Catalinimonas alkaloidigena: one gene and its partner. The protein of the gene in region 2 interacts with the protein of the main gene of each other region in a pairwise test. Links are inferred from orthologs where the notes say so. Each region holds a gene or a part of one and is shown on either strand. Other genes may lie near its edges.

Region 1 (3,330 bases), 6.1 Mb from region 2 along the record:
CCAGTAAAGTTCAGATTGAATAAGGCTAACATTTAAAGTGTCAGAAATTTGGCTCATAAACTACAAAGGATTTTTGCGGCCTTTTCTAATGTTTCGTTGCTCTTTGCAAAACAAAAACGCAAATAATGATGATCAGTTTGGTCGTGATAAAAAACACTAATCGGAATACTGGCTAATTTGTTTTCTTGGGTCAGCTTTTCCGCCAGTGCTCGGTCAGACAGTTTTGAGTAGTCCTTATAAGAAAACAATTGAAAATAAGTACCACCTGAGGATAATGCTTTGAGAGGAGAGGCTTGGGTAAGCTTCAGGAAGAGGTCACGCTTTTTCTGGTAAAAGTCGGCCAGATGCTGATAACTATCTAAAGTATCCATGTATTCGGCCAGAGCATACTGTGTAGGTGTGTGTACACTAAACTGAAGATACTGATGTACTTTTCTGATCTCTGTACTTATTGGGGGGGGCGCTATGCAGTAGCCTACCTTCCAGCCCGTGGCATGAAAAGTTTTGCCAAAAGAAAAGACGGCGATACTACGGGTAGCTAATTCCTCATGGCATAATACACTTTGGTGTTGTTTTCCATCAAAGATAATATGCTCGTACACCTCATCGCTAAGTACTAGCATCTGGTTATCTCTGGTAATTTCTGCCAGTTGTTCTAAATCATAAGTAGAAAAAATGCTCCCACTAGGATTATGGGGAGTGTTGACTATAATCGTTCGGGTTTTACTACTAATAGCCTCTCTAACTTTATTCCAGTCTACAGTAAAATCTTTTGGGTTTAGAGCTACAGTTACGGGAATACCACCATTCAATTGTATGGAAGGGATATAGCTGTCATATGCAGGCTCCAGCACGATAACTTCATCACCAGGATGAACGATGGCTGAGATACTGGCATGCAAGGCTTCCGTAGCCCCGGCAGTAATGGTTACTTCTGTTTCGGGATTAATTATTCGCTGATATAGCTTCTCGACCTTCCCAGAAATTTGCTCGCGTAACGCTAATAGCCCAGGCATGGGGGCATATTGATTGTGCCCATCATGCATATGCTTGTACACTAATTTCTGAAGTGCTTCAGGAACAGAAAAGTCAGGAAATCCCTGAGAAAGATTAATGGCACCATAATCAGATGCCATTTTAGACATAATGGTGAAAATGGTAGTTCCCGTATCAGGAAGCTTGGATGATATTTCAGCTTGCTTAGCTTGATAATGCAAAATACTATCTTTTGGCCAGTTTGGGTGAAAGTTTCACTTTATAGTTTGCATCCACCTTGCCTTGGGTAATATTGTTGAGTTTACCCTTAATAAGGCGCTTCTTAAGCCCTTTTACATGATCAGTAAAAAGAATGCCTTCTATGTGATCATACTCATGTAGTACAATGCGGGCAGGCATATCTTCCAGAGTCTCCGTATGTTCATTCCAGTTTTCGTCCAGATACTTAATGGTTACTACTTCCGGACGATTTACATCTGCCCTAACTCCAGGGATACTCAGACAGCCCTCTTCAAAAGACCAGTCATCCCCTTCATAAGAAATAATTTCCGGATTGATGAATACCCGCTTGAAGCCTTCCCCATTACTTTCTTCATCCTCTTCTTCCATCGGGCCACTATCCACGACAAACATTCTAAGGCTTTTGCCAATTTGAGGAGCTGCCAACCCCACCCCACTGGCCTGATACATAGTTTCAAACATATCTTCACTCAGCTGCTTGGCATCTATGGAGCCTGGCTCAATATCTTCAGCCGGTGTTTTCAGTACGGGATCACCATATAATACGATGGGATAAATCATATCTTAAAAACGCTTCTTTTCTAAATAAGATTGTAAAATAATGGTGGCACTCACCTTGTCTATATTGCCCTTTTCTCTTCTGTATTTTTTAGATGTACCTCCTTCAATCATGGCCTCAAGGGCTTGTTTGGAAGTAAATCTTTCATCCTGCAAATATACGGTATGCGCCGGAAAAGTTTTTTTCAGCTTTTTAACAAATCCTTCTACATGTTTGGTTGCATGTGTATCAGAATTATCCAGATTTCTGGGCATACCCACTACAAAAGCCTCAGTATCCTCTTTACTACAATACTCCTGTAAGTACTGAAAGATCAAATGAGTTCGAACGGTTTCCAGTGGAGAAGCAATAATTTGAAGAGGATCAGTAGCAGCTAGTCCTGTGCGTTTGGTACCGTAATCTATTCCGATAACTCTCGCCATTAATTCATGCGGGATTTATCTCTAAAAAATTTGCGTACTTGCTTTTCCAGCATCAGCGCTTTGGGGAATAAAATTTCGTTTTCTATACTAGCGTGTATTTGTAACTCCCGCTCAAAATGTTGAAGTTCAGCATACACTACTCTCAGGTGAAGACTATTAATGCCCTGGGTATTATAACCATTTGTAATATTACGGATACCTTTCATCTCATCATCGTCAATGTCGTGGCTAATGGCAAAATCCTGAATAGAGTATTTTTCCATATCAAAATATAGCCTGTTAGTTGCCTGAGGATTTCTTAAAGCTTCCTGTAAAGAGAGAATATAAGTGAAAAACTCATCTTCCTCTTGGTAAATGTGGTAAATAAGATCTTCCACAAAGAGAGGGAAAATGAATTGTAAGTCCTCAATAATAGACTTATATTCTGTTATCTGAAGGTTCTTAATAAGCTTGCTGAGGTAGGGAAGGCGATCTTTAATAAATATAAAGTGAGTGTGTTTGAGATATTCTACTATGACATCAATAGGGTAAGTAGATAGTGCAGGGCGCTCGTCCTCTGAGACAGTATTTACCGACTCCAAACTATTAATTACATGTTTGACATCTAATCCTTTTTCAGCACACACCTGCTCAAGCGTCTTTTCATTGTAATCATAAAATTTGATACCAAAGTAGTATAAAACAGATGCGTACGCATAGTTTTCATCAACAATCTCAGTAATCCTCTTGTTGGTATCGATATTCATCAGTTCTTTCGTATTCGTAAACAATTTTTCACTAGTCTAAATCAACAACTAGGAAAAATCAAAATAGTATATTATATAAAATTAATGCTTTGTAATTTTATATACAACTTAACAGAACGAATGAATGATATTTATGTTTATTTAGTATATTATTACTAAATTGATGGTTTCGGCAATAATTCTTTATGGGTTGAAGACCTATAAATGAATTAGTTATGAATACTTTTAAATCTCAATATTGTGAGTAAAAATAAAAATTCAGATTTTCAGATACGCCTCCCTATTTTTATTACCCTGGCAGTAGCTGCAGGCATATTGATAGGTGCTACCATGGCAGGTGGTGATAATTCCTCAAATAATCTTATTA
Region 2 (3,269 bases):
TTAAACGGGCAACGAGCTTGCGTGATGCTCTGATTTTCATGGGATTTTCAATAGGAGAAATACCATGCGCAAATTTCAGCTTCAAGAGAGTTTCCCTCTCTGCCTCTAATTTTTCAAGAAGTTCCTCTTTACTAAGAGATTTAATTTCTGAATTTTTCATATCTATTGTCCGGCGTAATCTCTACGTACACTAAATTTTGTCTTCACAGGTAATTTTTGAGCAGCTAATCTAAGCGCCTCTTGAGCTACTGCTGTAGTAACACCTGTAACCTCAAAAAGGATACGACCTGGCTTCACCGTGGCTACCCAATATTCAGGAGCACCTTTACCTTTACCCATACGAACCTCTGCAGGTTTCTTGGTGACTGGTTTATCAGGAAAAATGCGAATCCACACCTGACCTTCTCTTTTCATAAAGCGAGTCATAGCAATACGAGCAGCCTCAATTTGTCGGCTGTTGATCCAACCCGGCTCAAGTGTTTTTAGGGCAAAGTTTCCGAAAGCAATGGTATGTCCTCTTTGAGCAATACCTTTGACTCTTCCTTTTTGCTTTTTTCTATATTTAGTTCTTTTCGGTTGTAACATGTTTCAGAATGTTAAATTTCAGTGATTGATGGTGATCTTACTTTTTTCTCCTTCTGCTTCTTCTCTCACCGCGTCCTCCTCCACTGTTACCTCTGCTTTCCTGCTGCTGACCGCCAACATTGGGAGAAAGATCTCTTTTGCCATAAACCTCACCTTTAAACACCCAAACTTTTACACCTATCTTACCATAAACAGTCTGAGCTTCAGTAAGTGCATAATCAATATCTGCTCTAAGCGTATGCAAAGGAATTCTTCCTTCCTTATATTGTTCAGTACGAGCCATTTCAGCCCCACCTAATCTACCAGAAACTTTAATTTTAATTCCTTGCGCACCCACACGTAGTGCTGAAGCTAAAGCCTGTTTCATGGCACGGCGGTATGAAATACGAGCTGCTAACTGTTGAGCAATAGAAGCACTAATGAGTTTAGCATCTAATTCAGGACGCTTAATTTCATAGATGTTAATCTGTACATCCTTACCGGTAAGTTTTTTCAACTCCTCTTTCAGACGATCAACTTCTGAACCTCCTTTACCGATAACTACTCCAGGACGAGCAGTATGAATGGTAAGCGTAATACGTTTTATAGTACGCTCAATTACTACTTTAGATATACCTCCTCTGGGCAGACGAGCATCTATGTATTTTCTTATTTCGTGGTCTTCAACCAGTTTGTTAGAGAAATCTTTACCGCCATACCAGTTAGAATCCCATCCTTTTACAATTCCTAGTCTAAAACCTATAGGATTTATTTTCTGTCCCATTTAAGCTACTTTATTAGTTCCTTTGCTTTTATTCTTTGTCTTCAGATGTTTCCGCTACTTCATTATGGCTATCTACCACCAAAGTAATGTGATTGGAGCGCTTGCGAATACGGTGTGCACGTCCTTGAGGAGCAGGTCTTAACCTCTTCAGTATTCTCCCGCCATCTACTTTCACCTCTTTCACAAATAGGTCTGCATCCTCTAACCTCGCATCCTCATTCTTTTCCTGCCAATTAGCTACTGCAGATAACAGTAACTTCTCCATTTTAGGAGCGCCTTGCTTAGCTTCAAATTTCAAAATATTCAGTGCTTCGCTGACTTTACGTCCGCGAATCATATCAGCCACAAGCCTCATCTTACGAGGTGGTGTAGGCACATTATTTAACTTAGCTATTGCTTCCATGATTATCTTTTTCCTTTATCTTTTTTAGAGATATGACCTCGGAAATTCCTAGTAGGAGCAAACTCTCCAAGTTTATGCCCTACCATATTTTCAGTTACATACACCGGAATGAATTTATTTCCGTTATGAACAGCAAACGTGTGTCCGACAAAGTCTGGAGAAACCATGGAACGACGTGACCAAGTTTTGATCACTGACTTTTTATTGGATTGATTCATTGTATCAACCTTCTTCTCCAATCGGAAATCTATATATGGTCCTTTTTTTAGAGAACGTGCCATTATTTTTTCTTTCTACTGATGATTAAACGATTAGAATACTTCTTAGGCGTTCTGGTTTTTTGGCCTTTAGCTTTGAGTCCGTTTCTTGAGCGAGGATGACCACCTGATGCTCTACCTTCACCACCTCCCATGGGGTGATCTACAGGGTTCATTACTACACCCCTTACTCTTGGTCTTCTACCTTTCCACCTTTTTCTTCCTGCTTTTCCAAGCGTTTCGTTCATGTGATCTACATTAGACACTGAACCAACAGTAGCTAAACATGCACTCAAAACCATTCTCATTTCGCCAGAAGGAAGTTTTAAAGTTGCATACTTACCTTCACGGGCTAATAGCTGTGCATACGAACCTGCACTTCTTGCAAGCTGACCTCCTTTGCCGGGAGTAATCTCAATATTATGGACAATGGTACCCAAGGGAATTGATGCAAGAGGGAGAGCATTGCCTACTTCTGGAGCCACCTCTTTTCCCGCAATTACCTGCTGCCCAACCTCAATCCCTACCGGAGCTATAATATATGTTTTGGTTCCATCTGCATAATAAAGCAAAGCTAAACGAGCTGAACGATTAGGATCATACTCAATTGCTTTTACTGTTGCAGGGACATCTGTTTTACTCCTCTTGAAATCAACTACACGTATTTTACGCTTATGTCCACCTCCAAGGTATCGCATTGTCATGCGTCCCTTGTTGTTTCTACCGCCTGATTTCTTTAAAGTAACAAGCAGAGACTTTTCTGGTTCCTTTTTACTTACGTCAGAAAAACTGGGAACTAATCTATGTCTCTGTCCTGGAGTTGTCGGCCTTAATTTCTTTATTGCCATAGCACTCTAATATTCTTAATTATATTCCACTATAAAAATCTATAATCTCACCTTCCGCTACCTGAACAATAGCTTTTTTGAAAGAAGGTTTTCTTCCACTAATTACTCTAGTTTTAGTATAGCGGCTCTTCTCTTTGCCCATGTAATTCATGGTACGAACTTTCTCAACCGTAACACCGTACATTTTTTCAACAGCTTCACGAATTTGAACTTTATTGGCCCGCCGGTCTACTATGAACCCATACTTACCACTTTCGTTCAATTCAGAAATTTTTTCTGTTACCAAAGGCTTTTTTAATATATCCATAAATTATGCGGTAACTTTTGAGTTAAACATGGATTCTATTTTCTCCACTGCTCCTTCGCTGATTATTAAGTGGCTAGCACTCATGATCTCATAAGTGTTAAGCTTT

Evidence for each region.
Region 1: the proteins of rplV (region 2) and def interact in binary tests that used the Escherichia coli proteins (3 or more experiments, as listed by UniProt). The link is inferred for Catalinimonas alkaloidigena from one-to-one orthologs.

What each region holds. Positions count from the first base shown.
Region 1 is NZ_JAQFIL010000001.1:7,031,218-7,034,547, forward strand. The notes cover bases 10-3,009. They hold def (peptide deformylase), read right to left. Parts: upstream 1,798-3,009; coding sequence 1,222-1,797; downstream 10-1,221. Other genes in these bases: OKW21_RS28540 (amidohydrolase), read right to left, coding at 10-57; OKW21_RS28545 (methionine aminotransferase), read right to left, coding at 54-1,217; ruvX (Holliday junction resolvase RuvX), read right to left, coding at 1,801-2,217; OKW21_RS28560 (iron-sulfur cluster repair di-iron protein), read right to left, coding at 2,217-2,987. Also shown: more of OKW21_RS28540, read right to left, coding at 1-9. UniProt on the Escherichia coli protein: Removes the formyl group from the N-terminal Met of newly synthesized proteins. Requires at least a dipeptide for an efficient rate of reaction. N-terminal L-methionine is a prerequisite for activity but the enzyme has broad specificity at other positions.
Region 2 is NZ_JAQFIL010000001.1:951,633-954,901, reverse strand. Bases 65-3,003 are described here. They hold rplV (50S ribosomal protein L22), read right to left. Parts: upstream 1,752-3,003; coding sequence 1,377-1,751; downstream 65-1,376. Other genes in these bases: rplW (50S ribosomal protein L23), read right to left, coding at 2,876-3,003; rplB (50S ribosomal protein L2), read right to left, coding at 2,032-2,856; rpsS (30S ribosomal protein S19), read right to left, coding at 1,754-2,032; rpsC (30S ribosomal protein S3), read right to left, coding at 623-1,348; rplP (50S ribosomal protein L16), read right to left, coding at 163-585. Also shown: more of rpmC, read right to left, coding at 1-64; more of rplW, read right to left, coding at 3,004-3,163; rplD (50S ribosomal protein L4), read right to left, coding at 3,167-3,269. UniProt on the Escherichia coli protein: This protein binds specifically to 23S rRNA; its binding is stimulated by other ribosomal proteins, e.g. uL4, bL17, and bL20. It is important during the early stages of 50S assembly.